3 regions of the Pseudomonas sp. CC11G genome follow, and region 3 is predicted to be linked to each of the others. Evidence: predicted binding sites of a transcription regulator. Region 3 holds the regulator's gene; each other region holds the start of a gene.
What was found. The regulator FliA, encoded in region 3, starts transcription of late flagellar genes. The targets are predictions, from matches to a motif close to CTAAAGTTTNNNNNNNNNNNGCCGNTAA.
Positions count from the first base shown of each region.

Region 1 (5,673 bases), on a different contig from region 3:
GGGTGATCTCCAACGCGGTTGCGCCCGCCCTGACCGACGATACGCATTGGGTGGCCGCCGGCACGAACTGGCAGGCCAGCCTTAATGCGCAGATGGCGACTATCGAAGCCGACTGGTTCTACCTGCTGCATGCGGGCGACCAGCTCGACCGGTTTGCGCTGCTATTGCTCGCCGACACCATCATCAGCAAACCCGACATGCTCAGCTGCTACAAGCGACGAGAACGTGCGGGATAACGATCTGTACCACAGCCCGCTGTTCAAGCCGGATTTCAGTCTGGACATGCTGCGCAGCTACCCCTACGTGGGCCGGACATTGGCGTTCAACCGTGACCGCTATATAGAGCTGGGCGGGTTCAACGAGCGCTTCGGTGAATTGGCGCCCCACGACTTGATGTTCCGCATGGTCGAAAGTGTTGGCCTGAACGTGGTTGGCCATATCAGCGAAGTGCTGGTGCATACCGGGCAGTCGTTCGGTAAGTGGCTGTCGCTGCCTGAAGTGGTCGGGCATTCCCCGGCCATGGTCGCGGCCCACCTCGAGCGCCTGGAGCAGCCCCACGAAATTCTTGAAGGTGCACTGCCCCTGATCAACCGGGTGCGCTACCAGCATGCGGCCCAGCCGCTGGTTTCCATCCTGGTGCCGACCAAGGACCAGCTGCCGATTCTGCAGCGGTGCATCGAGAGCCTGATCGAGAAAACCAGCTACACCAATACGAATTGCTGATCATCGACAACAACAGCGAGACAACTGAAGCCAAAGCCTGGCTGCAGGGGTTGGAGGACCTGGGCAGCGAGCAGATTCGCGTGCTGCGCTATCCCAAGCCGTTTAACTTCTCGGCGATCAACAACTTCGCGGCGCAGCAGGCCCGCGGTGAATACCTGGTATTGCTGAACAACGACACGGCGGTGATTCAGGCCGACTGGCTGGAGAACCTGCTTAACCATGCACAGCGCGCCGAGGTTGGTATGTCGGCGCCAAACTGCTGTACCCCGATGGTCGGGTGCAGCACGGCGGTGTGGTGTTGGGCCTGAGCGGCCCGGCTGACCATCCGTTCCTCGGTGACCCGGGCGATGCGCCCGGTTATATGCACCGGTTGCTGGTTGATCAGAACTACACCGCAGTGACCGCCGCCTGCCTGATGATTCGTAAATCCCTCTACGACGACGTTGGTGGGATGGATGAAACGGACTTCAAAGTTTCCTATAACGACGTCGACCTGTGCATCAAGGTGCGGTACGCCGGCTACCTCACGGTGTGGACGCCTTACGCGTTGGTGATGCACGAAGGCAACGTCAGCCAGAAGAGCGTTGACCCAGCCACGCAGGAAGCCAAGCTCAAACGCTTCAAAGGCGAGCAGGACGGCATGTACCGCAAGTGGTTGCCGTGTTGGCGCGTGACCCGGCTTACAACCGCAACCTCAATCTGGAAAAAACCGGTTTCGAGATGGACCTGCGTCGTCTGCGGCAGTGGCAGCCGTTCTCGCAACCATTACTGCCGCGGATTCTCTGCCACCCGGCCGACCGTTCCGGTTGCGGCCATTACCGGGTGCGGCAACCGTTTGCCAGCATGCAGCGGGCAGGGCTGGTGGAGGGAGGTCTGTCCGAAACCTTGCTATTGCCGGTCGAGATGGAGCGCTTCGAGGCCGACTCGGTGATTCTGCAACGTCAGGTCACGGATGCGCAGTTAGATGCTATCGGCGATATGAAAGCGTTCAGTGGTGCTTTCAAGGTCTATGAGCTGGACGATTACCTGCCCAACCTTCCGCTGAAAAGCGTGCACCGGGCGGATATGCCGAAAGACATTCTGCGTTCGCTGCGCCGTGCCCTAGGCCTGGTTGACCGTTTTGTTGTGTCGACCGAGCCGCTTGCCGAAGCCTTTGGCGATTTGCACTCCGATATCCGCGTGGTGAAAAACCGCTTGCCGACCGACTGGTGGAGCGGTTTGCAAAGCCAGCGACGGGTAGGGCGCAAGCCTCGCGTCGGCTGGGCCGGTGGCGTGGGCCATACCGGTGACCTGGAGCTGATCGCTGATCTGGTGCGCGATCTGGCGGGCGAGGTGGAGTGGGTGTTCTTCGGCCTGTGCCCGGAAAAACTCAAACCCTATGTGCACGAGTTCCACCGGGGAGTGCCTATCGAGCGATACCCGGCGGTGCTGGCGACACTCGATCTTGACCTGGCCCTGGCGCCGCTTGAGCAGAACCAGTTCAACGACTGCAAGAGCAACCTGCGGTTGCTGGAATACGGCGTACTGGGTTTCCCGGTTATTTGCAGCGACGTGGTGTGCTACCGCGATGGTTTGCCGGTGACTCGAGTGAAAAACCGCTACAAGGACTGGATGGATGCGGTGCGTATGCACCTGTCGGATCTTGATGCCACAGCCGAGGCGGGAGACAAATTGCAGGCAGTCATCAAACGTGACTGGATGCTGGAAGGCGAAAATCTGCAGAACTGGGCGAAGGCCTGGCTGCCGGATTAACGCGCTGGCGGCGCCTGTAGGCTAGGCTTTAGCGGTATGAAAGGGTCAGTTATGAAAATAACTGGCCTTTTTTTATGGGTGTCAAAAAACGGTGGGTTGCGAACGCAGCTTGGCTAAGTGTTGAACTGTATTGATTTTTGGCGCCATGAATTCGCGAGGTCGGCATTTTTTAGCTCGTTTTATTGATCGTTTTTTGCTCAGTGAGGACAAAATCTTTAAGAGAGCCCTTTAGTTCTGCGGGCCCTGCCGATACAGAAGTTGTGGAAACGGTTTGCACCGGTTCGGCAAGCAGCCAGCAAAATATTTGAAAATTTTGCTAAAGCTCCAAGAACAAGCGCCGATAAACACTTCGAATGCGAATTCTAGGGGCGCCTGAGCTGCAGGCCCTGAACGTCGCAAGCTCAGGCAAATACTAGGTACTCGGGAGACGCCCAAATGGCACTTACAGTTAACACGAACATTGCTTCGCTCAACACTCAGCGCAACCTGAACGCCTCGTCCAGCTCGCTGAATACCTCGCTGCAACGTCTGTCCACCGGTAACCGCATCAACAGCGCCAAAGACGACGCCGCCGGTCTGCAGATCTCTAACCGTCTGACCAACCAGATCAGCGGCCTGAACGTAGCGACCCGCAACGCCAACGACGGTATCTCGCTGGCGCAAACCGCTGAAGGCGCGCTGCAACAGTCGACCAACATTCTGCAGCGTATCCGTGACCTGTCCATTCAGGCAGCCAACGGTTCGAACAGCGACACCGACCGTGCCGCTCTGCAAAAAGAAGTATCGGCCCAACAAGCTGAATTGAGCCGTATTGCTGACACCACCACCTTCGGTGGTCGCAAACTGCTCGACGGTTCGTTCGGTACCACCAGCTTTCAGGTGGGTTCCAACGCTTACGAAACCATCGACGTTTCGCTGAAAGATGCCTCCGCGACTTCCCTGGGTTCGTACCAGGTGGGTGGCGGTGCTTCGACCACCAGCGCCGGTGCTTCGGCTTCGGGTACCACCATTGCTGCCAGCATTGGCACCAGCGGTGCAGCGTTCGCTTCGGGCACTGTCACCGTGGTTGGTGGTGGTCAAACCAAGGATGTGGCCATTGCTTCTGGCGATAGCGCCAAGTCTCTGGCTGCCAAGTTCGACGGCGCCATCTCCGGCCTGACCGCTACCGCTCGTACCGTTGTACAGGCTGGTGTAGCTCTGACTTCCGGTGCAGCTAGCTTCACGCTGACCGTAGGTAGCCAGGACGTGGCGATCGTAGGTGCAACCGACAGCAAATCGTTGGCTGACCAGATCAACTCGAACGCCGGTAAGTTGAACGTTACGGCGAACTACGACGCGAAGACTGACAAAGTGACCATCACCTCCGCTACGGGTGAGAACATCTCCTTCGGTGCGGTGTCGGGTGCTGGCGGTAAGATCAACTTGGCTGCGCAGGGTTCTGACGGTACGTTCAGTGCAGAAACCGATGTGGTAGCAGCAGGTGGCGGTAAAGCGATCGGTTATGTTCAACTGAACTCTCCGACTTCTTACGCCCTGACCGGTGATACCACTGAAGTATTTGGTGATACCGCTTCGACGCTGAACACGGTTTCGGATGTGGATATCTCCACCGCTGATGGTGCTCAACGTGCAATCGCTGTAATCGACAACGCCTTGGCGAACATCGACAGCCAGCGTGCGGACCTCGGTGCTGTACAGAACCGCTTCGACAACACCATCAGCAACCTGCAGAACATCTCTGAGAACGCTGACGCTGCTCGTAGCCGGATCAAAGACACTGACTTCGCTGCTGAAACTGCAACACTGTCGAAAAACCAAGTGCTGCAACAAGCTGGTACCGCGATTCTGGCCCAAGCTAACAAGCTGCCACAATCGGTTCTCAGCCTGCTGCAATAAGGCAGGGCGAGGCGCCAAAAACAATGGGGGAAAGGGGCTAACCCTTTCTCCCATTTGGCCATTGTGAGGTATCTAAAATGGATGTTTCCAACATTACGTCTGGTGCCGGCCTTCCTAAGACGACTGAAGCTGTTGTTTCAGCAGTGTCAGCGACCAAGCAGGCTGATAAGAGCGGCAAGCCTAGCGACACCGCAAAGCCAGTCGGCAATACGCTCAGCAGCGGGGATTTGAATTCGGTGGTTTCCGATATCAACTCTTACGCACAAACTGTGCAGCGTGGTTTGAGCTTTAACGTTGATGACAAGAGTGGCGATGTAGTCGTCAAGGTCATCGACACCGATTCCGGCAAGGTGATTCGCCAGATTCCTTCCGAGGAACTGCTGAAACTCGCCGAGCAGCTGGAAGATATTCGCAGCCTCATGTTCGAGGCTAAAGCGTGAGTTGGTACGGTTCTTGAGTGCAACTCGCCTGATCGGTTCCTGAAGGGAATTCGGAACGTTATTTTGACGGAGGTGCGAGATGGCTGGCGTAACTGGCATTGGTTCTGGTGTCAATATTGACGATATCGTTGCTGCATCGGTGAAAGCCGAAAAAGCAGCGAAGCAAAATCAAATCGATACGCAGGAAACCAAATCGACGACCAAGCTGACTGGTTTGGGATCGCTGAAAAGCGCCGTGAGCGACTTTCAAACCGCTTTGGCGCTGCTGAACAGCCCCTCCAGCTTCCTGACCAAGTCCGCGACCTCTTCGAATACCTCCGCCCTCAGCGCCACTGGTACTGCCAGTGCGGTTGCCGGCACTTACAAAATTGAAGTGTCCCAGCTGGCCTCCAGCAGCAAGATTGCCTCGGCTGCCTTCAGTGGCGGCAGCACTACCGCCTTCAATACCGGTACCGTGGACATCAAGATTGGCGGCGAGTCGGCGTTGACTCTCAACGTTGACAGCACCAATAACACTCTGGCCGGCATGCGTGATGCCATCAACGCACAGGGCAAAACAGCCGGCATCAGTGCCACTATCGTCAGCGATAGCAAAGGCTCGCGACTGGTGTTGAGCAGTAGCAAGATGGGCGATGGCAACGACATCACCATGACCGGTACCAGTACCGGCACCGGCAGCACTTCCCTGGAAGGTCTGACCTTTCCACCAGCTGCTTTGGACGCTGCCGACTTTGCTACCACGGCTGAATATGACGCCGCTGTGGCCACTGCGGGTAAAACCATCACCACCGCGCAGAGTGCCAAGCTCACCATCGACGGCCTGGATGTAGTCAGCGATTCCAACACCATCGACAAAGCGATT
Region 1 is NZ_JBWBZC010000029.1:45,247-50,919, reverse strand. It holds gene AC0V2S_RS24475 (hypothetical protein) at 1-236, shown strand, start outside; gene AC0V2S_RS24470 (hypothetical protein) at 226-723, shown strand; gene AC0V2S_RS24465 (glycosyltransferase) at 717-1,031, shown strand; gene AC0V2S_RS24460 (glycosyltransferase family protein) at 1,384-2,475, shown strand; gene AC0V2S_RS24455 (flagellin) at 2,911-4,371, shown strand; gene AC0V2S_RS24450 (flagellar protein FlaG) at 4,449-4,811, shown strand; gene fliD (flagellar filament capping protein FliD) at 4,891-5,673, shown strand, end outside.
Region 1: the regulator FliA is predicted to act here: its motif matches at 2,792-2,819, upstream of AC0V2S_RS24455 (flagellin).

Region 2 (5,673 bases), on a different contig from region 3:
CTTGTCCTTACCCAGAAAAATGTTGGCCACGTCCGATTGGCTTGGCGCGGCGCTGGCGCCGGCATTGACGATCACGGCGACTTCGGCCTGCGCGGCGGTGGCAGCGGCCACCAGGGTGCAGGCGCTGAGAGCACGGATTACAAACTTCATGGGGGCTCTCCTTAGAATACGAAGTCAACGCCGACGCTGATGATGTCACCGTCGTAGTTGCGCGAAGGCGTGCCCGCCAGGCCGTTGGTGGCCGAGTACACCGCGTGGTTGTAGCTTTCCTGGGCTTTTTCAACGAACACGCCGTTGTAGCCGTTGCCACTGGTGTCTACGCGTTTGTATTCGCTTTTAACGATTACGGTCGGCGTGACGTTGTAGTTCAGGCCGTAGGTCCAGGAGGTCTGGCGACCGTCGTCTTCGTCCAGTTGGGCGTAGGTGACGTGGGCCAGGAAGTCGCCGAAGCGGCGGCCACCCATCAGGTAGAACGCGTCGGTGCTGCCTTGGTCATCGGCTTCGATAACGCGGCTGGTCCATTCGTTGGCGGTCAGCCAGGTACCGTTGTCGTACTGGTAGCCGATCGAGGTGAACTTGCCTTTCTGGTTATCCAGCTGGTTGAGCGGGATGGTGGTGCGGGTGCCGAACGGGGTGGTGACGCGAGCGGTGATATCGGTGTTGATATCCGCCTCGGTGTAGCCCACACGCACGGTGCCGAAGTCATTGGTGGAGAGGCTTACGTTAGCCGCGAAGATCTTCTTGTAGTCGATGTCGTAGAGCTCATCGGCCGCGAAGATGTTGCGGTTCACGGCCTGGCCGCCAGCGACCTGGAACGCCACCGAGCCGAACGACAGCGGCAGGGTGTAGATGGCGTCTGCGCCTTCGTAGTTGCTCACCTGAACCTGGCTGTAAACCTCGTCCGGCAGACGCAGCCACGGGTAGGTGAAGCCTACATCGAGGGTTTCCGAGTACATGTACACCGGGCTGCGCAGGCGGCCGGTGCGCAGCAGGAGACCGTCGGTGGCTTGCCACGACAGATAGGCCCACTCCAGGTTGCCTTTCCAGTTGTCTTGTTCAGGCTTGGCAGTGGCTTGCACGGTGACGCCGACGGTGTCGGTCAGGCCGTACTGGAACTGGCCGCCGAGTTTGGACAGCTGGTCGCCGCGCCAGGAATCGTTGGTCTGGCCGTTCACGCCGTAGCTGCGACCATCGTCTTCGCCGCCCAGGTGGGTAATACCGGCAGTGCCGAAACCGTTGAAGCGGTATTCGCCCTGGTCGAGGGCAAAAGCCTGGGTACTCGCAAGGCAAGCTGCGAGGGTGAGTACTCGAAGTTGGATCATTCTGGTGCTCTCGTGTTAAACGCGGAATTGGGCCGTGGCGGCGCGCAAATGGTCCCCGGTGCTGACCAACTGCTCGCCAAGGCGTGCGGTCGCATCGGCCCCGTGTGTGGTTGCTTGCGTATCCCTCTGCAACACTTCTGTGTCTTTCTGAATCGAGTTGGACAGGCCGATCTGCTCCTGGGTGAACTGGGCGATCCCGGCATTCAACTCGTCAATCTGGCGAACGGCCTGGGCGATGGCGTCCAGGGTCTCGGTGGCGGCCACCGAACGTTCGATGCTGGCCTGGGCTTTCTGGCCATTCTGGGTCATCACATTCAGCACGCCGTTGGCGCTGCTTTGCAGACGCTGAATGATGTTCTGGATTTCGGCGGTGGAGGCGGCGGTTTTCTGCGCCAGGTTGCGCACTTCATCGGCTACCACGGCAAAACCACGGCCCTGTTCACCGGCGCGCGCTGCTTCGATGGCGGCGTTGAGGGCCAGCAGGTTGGTCTGTTCGGCGATGCTGCGGATGACGGTGAGCACCGAGCCGACTTGCTGGGTTTCTTCTTCCAGTTGTTCCATGGCCTGCACGGCGCCCATCACGCTGCTGCCCAGGTCGCTGATGCTGGTCGACAGGCTGCCGATGTTCTGCCGCGCGCTTTCCGCCTGCTTGGACGCCGCGCCGGCTTCCTGCGACGCCTGCTGGGAGCGCTGGGCGACTTCCTGAATGCTGCCGGTCATGGTGGAAATGTCGCGACCGATGGAGTCGGTGTGGCCTTGTTGCGAGCGCGCGTTTTCTTCGGCGCCTTGGGTCAGGCGATACAGCTCCTTCGACATGCCACCCAATGGGCTGGCCGCATCGACGATCTGGCGAATGGTGCCCTGCAGCTTGTCGAGGAAACCGTTGAACAGTTTGATCATCACGCCGATTTCGTCGTTGGTTTCGACGTTCACCCGGCGGGTCAGATCGCCGTCGCCGCTGGCGATGGCTTTGAGCGAGTCGATCACGCCGTGGATATTGCTCATCACGCTGCGAATCACGATGACCGAGCCGATGCTCACCAGCAGAATCAGGGCGAGGCTCAGGCCGTAACCCACGCGGGTGGTGGTGGCGTTGTCGGTGCGGGTTTGCGCCAGGCTGGTCTGGAAGTCGTCGTAGGCATGGGTGCGGAACTGCTCGCCGGCTTTTTGCGCCAGTTGCAGGTCGGTGGCCATGCGGTCGAGGTTGGGACGCAGGTCGTCAAAGGCGGTGCCTTTGAGCAGTTGTTCGGTGGCCGAGAAGGCGTTGTCGGCATAACCCTTCACCGCCGCCGTCCAGGCGCGCAGTTCATCGCTGCGTTGCGGCTGGTCTTTGACCAGGGTTTGCAGCGCTTGCTGCTTGGTGTTGATTTCTTCGATGACCTTGCGGGCATCGTTGAGGGTTTCCATTTCGCCGGCGGCAACAGCGCTGTTGAGCAGGCCGGGAATACGCGAGAACTGGAAGATCACCGCATCGGCGTTTTCCAGTGTGGGGTAGCTCTGTTTCTCCAACGCCACCAGGCGGGTGTCGTTGTTGCTCAGTTGCACAGCGGTGTAAACCACGAACAGTAAGAGGCCGATGAGTGCCACGGCGGGCGGGAGCGAAAGCTTCAGGGTCAGCGACATATTTTTGAACATGGACAGATATTCCCGACTGCGCAAATGGCAAAAGTTTGCAAGTAATACTTTTTATCTTCTATTGGTCACGACTTGACCATTATATAGGTCGGTGCCAATTTTTTATCGGCATTTAACCGGCGACCTGTAGTTTTCAACATAGCCACTGGTCCGGTTGTCTGTAGGGGATTTCTGCGTTTTTTATCTGCGTGATGGCAATTGGCTGGCATCGCCGGCGATCGCCCATAAAAAAACGCCCCGAAGGGCGTTTTTTCAGTGCCGCTTGCCGGGTGAATTACAGGCCGTTTTTGGCTTTGAATTCACGACGACGACGGTGCAGAACCGGCTCGGTGTAACCGTTCGGTTGCTTGGCGCCTTCGATCACCAGCTCCAGAGCAGCCTGGAACGCGATGTTGCTATCGAAGTCTGGTGCCAGCGGACGGTACAGCGGGTCGTTGGCGTTCTGACGGTCAACCACTGGTGCCATACGCTTCAGGCTAGCGACAATCTGCTCTTCGCTGGCAATGCCATGACGCAGCCAGTTGGCCAGCAGTTGGCTGGAGATACGCAGGGTAGCGCGGTCTTCCATCAGGCCGACGTCGTTGATGTCCGGCACTTTCGAGCAGCCGACGCCCTGGTCGATCCAGCGCACTACGTAACCCAGAATGCCCTGCGAGTTGTTGTCCAGTTCGTTCTGGATTTCGTCTGCAGACCAGTTGGTGTTGGCAGCCAGCGGGATGCTGAGGATGTCGTCGATCGAGGCACGAGCGCGCTTAGCCAGTTCGGCTTGACGGGCGAACACGTCAACCTTGTGGTAGTGCAGGGCGTGCAGTGCAGCGGCGGTTGGCGATGGAACCCAGGCGGTGTTGGCGCCAGCCAGCGGGTGAGCAATTTTCTGCTCGAGCATGCCGGCCATCAGGTCGGGCATGGCCCACATGCCTTTACCGATCTGGGCGCGACCTTGCAGGCCGGTGGCCAGGCCGATGTCCACGTTCCAGTTCTCGTAGGCAGCGATCCACTTCTCGGATTTCATGGCGGCTTTGCGCACAACGGCGCCAGCTTCCATGGAGGTGTGGATTTCATCGCCGGTACGGTCGAGGAAACCGGTGTTGATAAACACCACGCGCTCGCTGGCGGCTTTGATGCACGCCTTGAGGTTGACGGTGGTGCGGCGCTCTTCGTCCATGATGCCGACTTTCAGGGTGTTGCGCGGCAGGCCGAGAACGTCTTCAACGCGGCTAAAGATTTCGCTGGTGAAAGCGACTTCTTCCGGGCCGTGCATTTTTGGCTTAACGATGTACACCGAGCCGGTACGGGTGTTCTTGCGGCTGGTGTTGCCGTTGAGGTTGTGCACCGCGATCAGGCTGGTGAACAGCGCGTCCTGGATGCCTTCTGGAATTTCGTTGCCTTGGGCATCGAGAATCGCCGGGTTGGTCATCAGGTGGCCCACGTTACGCACGAACAGCAGGCTGCGACCGTGCAGGGTCAGCTCGCTGCCGTCGGGTTTGGTGTAGACGCGATCGGGGTTCATGGTGCGGGTAAAGGTGGTGCCGCCTTTGGCGACTTCTTCAGCCAGGTCGCCCTTCATCAGGCCGAGCCAGTTGCGGTAGATGACGGTTTTGTCGTCGGCATCGACGGCAGCAACCGAGTCTTCGCAGTCCATGATGGTGGTCAGTGCCGCTTCCATCAGAACGTCTTTCACGCCGGCGGCATCGGTCTGGCCGATTGGGCTCTTGGCATCAATCTGGATTTCGAAGTGCAGGCCGTTGTGCTTGAGCAGCACAGCAACCGGGGCGTTAGCCGGGCCTTGGAAGCCGATCAGCTGAGCGTCGTCGCGCAGACCGGTGTTGCTGCCGCCTTTAAGGCCGACTACCAGTTTGCCGTCGATGAGTTTGTACGCGGTGGAATCGACATGCGAGCCAGCAGCCAATGGCGCGGCTTCGTCGAGGAAGGCGCGGGCGAAGGCGATAACCTTGTCACCACGAACCTTGTTGTAACCCTTGCCTTTCTCGGCGCCGCCTTCTTCGCTGATCGCGTCGGTGCCATACAGGGCATCGTAGAGCGAACCCCAGCGGGCGTTGGAAGCGTTGAGGGCGAAACGGGCGTTCATCACCGGCACTACCAGCTGTGGGCCGGCCATGTGGGCGATTTCTTCGTCGACGTTTTGGGTAGTGGCTTGGAAATCTGCAACTTCTGGCAGCAGGTAACCAATTTCTTCCAGGAAGGCTTTGTAAGCCACGGCGTCATGCGCCTGGCCAGCACGTGCCTGGTGCCAGGCGTCGATCTTGGCCTGGAAATCATCACGTTTGGCGAGTAGTGCTTGGTTCTTCGGTGCCAGGTCCTTGATGACGCTTTGCGCGCCTTCCCAGAACTGCTCGGCAGAAATCCCGGTACCGGGGATGGCTTCGTTGTTTACGAAGTCGAACAGGACTTTGGCGACCTGCAGGCCACCGACTTGAACGCGCTCAGTCATTACTTGCCTCTCTGCTCAGCTCTTAGCTGTACTCAATAGCTCACTGCGGATAGCCCTGTACGGACCCGGCGTTGGCCGTCTTGTAGTCCGTGGCGCGGCATACTACATCATGATCGGGTGAAAATCAGCGGGCGCGCGTCGAACCGCGACTGGCCAGGGGCCTGGCGGTCACAACGGGGCGCGGATGTTCTCAAAAAACAGGGGTTTTGTTCCACAAAAATCTGCATTTCGTACACGATTTTGTAGTGTTACTACCTTTTTACC
Region 2 is NZ_JBWBZC010000001.1:33,831-39,503, forward strand. It holds gene AC0V2S_RS00165 (phosphate ABC transporter substrate-binding protein) at 1-150, opposite strand, end outside; gene AC0V2S_RS00170 (hypothetical protein) at 162-1,322, opposite strand; gene AC0V2S_RS00175 (methyl-accepting chemotaxis protein) at 1,338-2,957, opposite strand; gene AC0V2S_RS00180 (malate synthase G) at 3,232-5,409, opposite strand.
Region 2: the regulator FliA is predicted to act here: its motif matches at 3,060-3,087, upstream of AC0V2S_RS00175 (methyl-accepting chemotaxis protein).

Region 3 (5,673 bases):
GCAAGACCAATGTATCGGTCAATCTCTCCCTGGCCCTGGCCGATCTTGGCCGGCGGGTGATGCTGATGGACGCCGACCTGGGCTTGGCCAACGTGGACGTGCTGCTGGGCCTGTCGGCCAAGCGCACGCTGGCGGACGTCATCAGCGGCGAATGCGAACTGCGTGACGTGCTGCTGCAAGGCCCGGGCGGTATCCGCATTGTGCCGGCAGCCTCCGGTACACAGAGCATGGTGCAACTCACGCCCATGCAGCACGCCGGTCTTATTCAGGCCTTCAGCGAAATCAGTGACAACCTCGATGTACTCGTCATCGACACCGCCGCCGGTATTGGTGACGCGGTCGTCAGCTTTGTGCGTGCGGCCCAGGAAGTGATTGTGGTGGTGTGCGATGAGCCCACGTCCATCACCGACGCCTACGCCCTGATCAAACTGTTGAACCGCGACCACGGCATGAGCCGTTTCCGCGTGTTGGCCAATATGGCCCACAGCCCGCAAGAGGGTCGCAACCTGTTTGCTAAGCTGACCAAAGTGACTGACCGTTTTCTCGATGTCGCCCTGCAGTACGTCGGCGCTGTGCCTTACGACGAGTCGGTACGCAAGGCAGTGCAGAAACAGCGTGCAGTTTATGAGGCCTTCCCTCGCTCCAAGTGCGCCCTGGCTTTCAAGGCCATTGCGCAGAAGGTCGACACCTGGCCGTTACCAGCCAACCCACGCGGGCACCTGGAGTTTTTCGTGGAGCGTTTGGTACAGCAACCGCTAGCTGATACGGCCGTATGACATCAGGCAATGGGCTCCGTATGTATAGCAAGGCACAGGCGCAGGACTCCCAGCACCAGTTGATCGAGCGTTACGCCCCACTGGTCAAACGCATCGCCTACCACTTGCTGGCTCGCTTGCCAGCAAGCGTTCAGGTGGAAGACCTCATTCAGGCCGGCATGATCGGCCTGCTCGAAGCATCGAAAAAATACGACTCCAGCAAAGGCGCCAGTTTTGAAACTTTCGCCGGCATTCGCATACGCGGATCTATGCTGGATGAAGTACGCAAAGGCGATTGGGCACCGCGTTCGGTGCACCGCAATAGTCGGATGGTCAGTGACGCAATCCGAAAAATTGAAGCCAGAACAGGCAGAGACGCTAAAGATCAAGAAGTTGCGGCCGAACTCCAATTGAGTCTCGAGGATTACTACGGCATTCTTGGCGACACTTTGGGCAGTCGCCTGTTCAGTTTCGACGACCTTCTTCAGGACGGCGAACACACGGGTCTGCGTGAAGACGCTGGCATTACCCACTTCGAGCCTTCGCGCGATCTGGAAGATGAACGTTTCCAATCGGCATTGGCAGCGGCCATTTCCGGGCTGCCGGAGCGCGAACAGTTGGTGTTGTCGCTGTATTACGACGAAGAACTGAATCTCAAGGAAATTGGCGAAGTGCTGGGGGTCAGCGAATCGCGGGTCAGCCAGTTGCATAGCCAGTGTGCCGCTCGTTTGCGTGCACGCTTGAGCGAGTGGCGCGCCAGCTAGCTGAGCGGTACTGCCAGTTTCTCGATTCAACGCGCATCCAGGTGCTGGGTGCGTTTAGGACTGTACGGAGGTCGACTTGGACAAAAACATGAAAATCCTCATCGTTGACGACTTCTCAACGATGCGACGGATCATCAAGAACCTCTTGCGCGACTTGGGATTTACCAACACCGCTGAGGCAGATGACGGAACCACGGCTCTACCCATGCTGCAAAGCGGCAGCTTCGACTTTCTCGTGACTGACTGGAACATGCCGGGTATGACCGGTATCGACCTCTTGCGCGCGGTTCGCGCGGATGACCGTCTCAAGGCCCTGCCGGTGCTGATGGTTACCGCAGAAGCCAAGCGCGATCAGATTATTGAAGCGGCGCAAGCCGGGGTGAATGGTTATGTAGTCAAACCGTTCACAGCGCAGGTTCTGAAAGAGAAGATCGAAAAAATCTTCGAGCGTGTTAACGGCTGATTCCGGCCGTGGGGGCATTATGGCGCACGACGATCTACCCATGGGCGACCTCGAGTCGTCTCTAAAATCCAATGCCCGTGAGCTCGTTGAGAGCCTTGAAAAAGGTAATTTTGGCGACGCGGTCCAGCTGATTCACGAGCTCAATAAAGTTCGTGACCGTGGGCTGTATCACGAGGTGGGCAAACTGACGCGTGAGCTGCACAACGCCATCGTCAATTTCCAGCTTGACCCACGCGTGCCGCATGCCAAGGAAGTGTCGCAAATCACCGACGCCACCGAACGCCTGAACTATGTCGTGACGATGACCGAGAAAGCGGCCAATCGCACCATGGATCTGGTGGAGCAGAGCGCGCCGCTGGTTAACGACCTGCATGACGAAGCGACTAACCTGAGTGCTGACTGGGGTCGCTTTATGCGCCGCGAGTTGGGCGCTGAAGCATTCCGTGAACTGGCCAAACGCATCGAGCTGTTTCTGGCTCGCAGCGAGCGCGACAGCAGCAAATTGTCGGGGCACCTCAACGACATTCTGCTGGCGCAGGACTACCAGGACCTGACCGGTCAGGTGATCAAACGCGTTACGCAACTGGTGACAGAAGTCGAAGCCAACCTGCTGAAACTGGTGCTGATGGCCAGTCAGGTAGACCGTTTCGCCGGCATTGAGCACGACCATTCCGTGCTACGCGCCGAGCAAGAAAAACAAAAAGAGCCTTCTCACGGTGAAGGTCCGCAGATTCATGCCGATAAGCGTGAAGACGTCGCCTCTAATCAAGACGATGTAGACGATCTGCTATCCAGCCTAGGGTTTTAGGGAGCACACCAATGAGCTTCGGCGCCGATGAAGAAATCCTCCAGGACTTCCTGGTAGAGGCCGGCGAAATTCTTGAGCTGTTATCCGAGCAACTGGTCGAGCTGGAAAGCCGCCCGGATGACTCGAACCTGCTCAATGCTATTTTCCGCGGTTTCCATACCGTCAAAGGTGGCGCCGGCTTCCTCCAGCTCAACGAGCTGGTGGAGTGCTGCCATATCGCCGAGAACGTGTTCGACATCCTGCGCAAGGGTGAACGGCGCGTTGACTCGGAGCTCATGGACGTTGTCCTCGAAGCCTTGGACGCCGTTAACGGCATGTTTTCCGAAGTGCGCGAACGCGCCACGCCAACCCCGGCTTCGCCCGAGTTGTTGGCGGCGCTGTCGCGTCTGGCCGAACCACAAAGCGCCGCAGAACTTGCCGGTGCCGGCGCAGAACCTGAAGCTGCTGAGCCTGAACCCGAAGTGGAAGAGGCGCCTGCCGCGGCCGCCGCTTCAGGCGATATCACCGACAGCGAATTCGAGCAGTTGCTCGACGCGCTGCACGACGAACCCAAAGCGCCCGCTGCGGCCAGCAGCGGCGATGAAATCACCGACGACGAGTTCGAATCGTTGCTCGATCAGCTGCACGGCAAAGGCCAGTTCGCTGCGCCTGCTGCGGCCGCCGCGCCAGTTGCACCGGTCAGCGCGCCGCCTGCCAGCGAAACTCCGGCGGCCTCCGGCGGTGGTGATGAAATCACCGACGACGAATTCGAAGCCTTGCTGGATCAACTGCATGGCAAAGGCAAATTTGTAGAGCCAACTGCAACACCTGAACCAGCAGCCCCGGCACCGGTAGCGGCGGCGACGCCTGCGGCCAGCGGCAATGGTGACAACATCACCGACGACGAATTCGAAGCCCTGCTGGATCAGTTGCACGGTCAGGGCAAGTTCGTCGAGCCCGCCGCACAAGCGCCATTGCCGGCTGCTGTTGCAGCCCCGGCCAAGCCCGCTGCACCGGCCGCCAAGCCGGCGCCGAAAGCTGAACCGGCCAAACCCGCCGCTGCTAAGCCGGCAGCCCCTGCACCGGCACCAGCCGCAGCAGCTGCAGCCGCCGCTGACAAAGCGGGCCCGGCTACTGAAGCTGAGACCACCGTACGGGTCGATACCGCGCGCCTCGACGAGATCATGAACATGGTCGGCGAGCTGGTGCTGGTGCGTAACCGTCTGGTGCGCCTGGGCTTGAATAGCGGCGACGAGAACATGTCCAAGGCCGTGTCCAACCTCGATGTGGTGACGGCCGATCTGCAGACCGCGGTGATGAAAACCCGCATGCAGCCGATCAAGAAAGTCTTCGGTCGTTTCCCGCGTCTGGTTCGCGACCTGGCTCGCAGCCTGAAAAAAGAAATCAACCTGGAACTGGTGGGGGAAGAAACCGACCTCGACAAGAACCTGGTCGAGGCGCTGGCCGACCCGTTGGTCCACTTGGTGCGCAACTCGGTGGACCACGGCATCGAATCGCCGGAAAAACGCGAAGCTGCTGGCAAGAGCCGCGGCGGCAAAATCGTGTTGTCGGCGCAGCAAGAGGGTGACCATATCCTGTTGTCGATCTCTGACGACGGCAACGGCATGGACCCCGACGTGCTGCGCGCCAAAGCGGTGGAGAAGGGCGTGCTCGACAAAGACGCCGCCGACCGCTTAAGCGAAGCCGAATGCTACAACCTGATTTTCGCCCCGGGCTTCTCGACCAAAACCGAGATCTCCGATGTGTCCGGCCGCGGTGTGGGCATGGACGTGGTGAAAACCAAGATTTCCCAGCTCAACGGCATCATCAACATCTACTCGGCCAAGGGCCAGGGCACCAAGATCGTCATCAAGGTGCCGCTGACCCTGGCGATCATGCCGACCCTGATGGTGATGCTCGGCAACCAGGCCTTTGCCTTCCCGCTGGTGAACGTCAACGAGATTTTCCACCTCGACCTGTCGCGCACCAACGTGGTCGACGGCCAGGAAGTGGTCATCGTGCGGGACAAGGCGCTGCCGCTGTTCTACCTCAAGCGCTGGCTGGTCAGCAGTGCGCAGCATGAAGAACAGCACGAAGGCCATGTGGTGATTCTGTCGGTGGGTACCCAGCGGATCGGTTTTGTGGTCGATCAACTGGTGGGCCAGGAAGAGGTGGTAATCAAGCCGCTGGGCAAAATGCTGCAGGGCACTCCGGGTATGTCCGGGGCGACCATCACCGGGGACGGGCGCATTGCCCTGATTCTGGATGTGCCGAGCATGCTCAAGCGTTACGCGCGCCGTATCTGATTGCGGCGTGTTCGAGACTAAGTGTGAAGGCAGCAAGGAGCGTGGCATTTACTGGGAGTAAATAAGCGCTTCGCCTGCCTGCGCAGCACCAAGCGCGACGGCCCAACGGGGCCTCGGGCGGGTTCAAAGGAGCGGTTATGGCAGTTAAGGTTTTGGTAGTGGACGATTCCGGCTTCTTCCGCCGGCGTGTCTCGGAGATTCTCTCCGCCGACCCGAATATCCAGGTTGTCGGTACCGCCACCAATGGCCGTGAGGCCATCGATCAAGCCCTGGCCCTCAAGCCTGACGTGATCACCATGGACTACGAAATGCCGATGATGGATGGCATTACGGCCGTGCGTCATATCATGCAGCGTTGCCCAACCCCGGTTCTGATGTTCTCCTCGCTTACCCACGAAGGCGCGCGCGTCACCCTCGATGCGCTGGATGCCGGCGCCGTGGATTTCCTGCCGAAGAACTTCGAAGACATTTCGCGTAACCCCGAGAAGGTCAAACAACTGCTGTGCGAGAAGGTGCATACCATCGCCCGCAGTAACCGGCGTTACAGCAGTTTCTCCAGCGCCCCGGCAGCAACACCCGCCGCGGCGCCCGCACCGGC
Region 3 is NZ_JBWBZC010000025.1:55,688-61,360, reverse strand. It holds gene fleN (flagellar synthesis regulator FleN) at 1-776, shown strand, start outside; gene fliA (RNA polymerase sigma factor FliA) at 773-1,519, shown strand; gene AC0V2S_RS23175 (chemotaxis response regulator CheY) at 1,608-1,982, shown strand; gene AC0V2S_RS23170 (protein phosphatase CheZ) at 2,002-2,790, shown strand; gene AC0V2S_RS23165 (chemotaxis protein CheA) at 2,802-5,075, shown strand; gene AC0V2S_RS23160 (protein-glutamate methylesterase/protein-glutamine glutaminase) at 5,213-5,673, shown strand, end outside.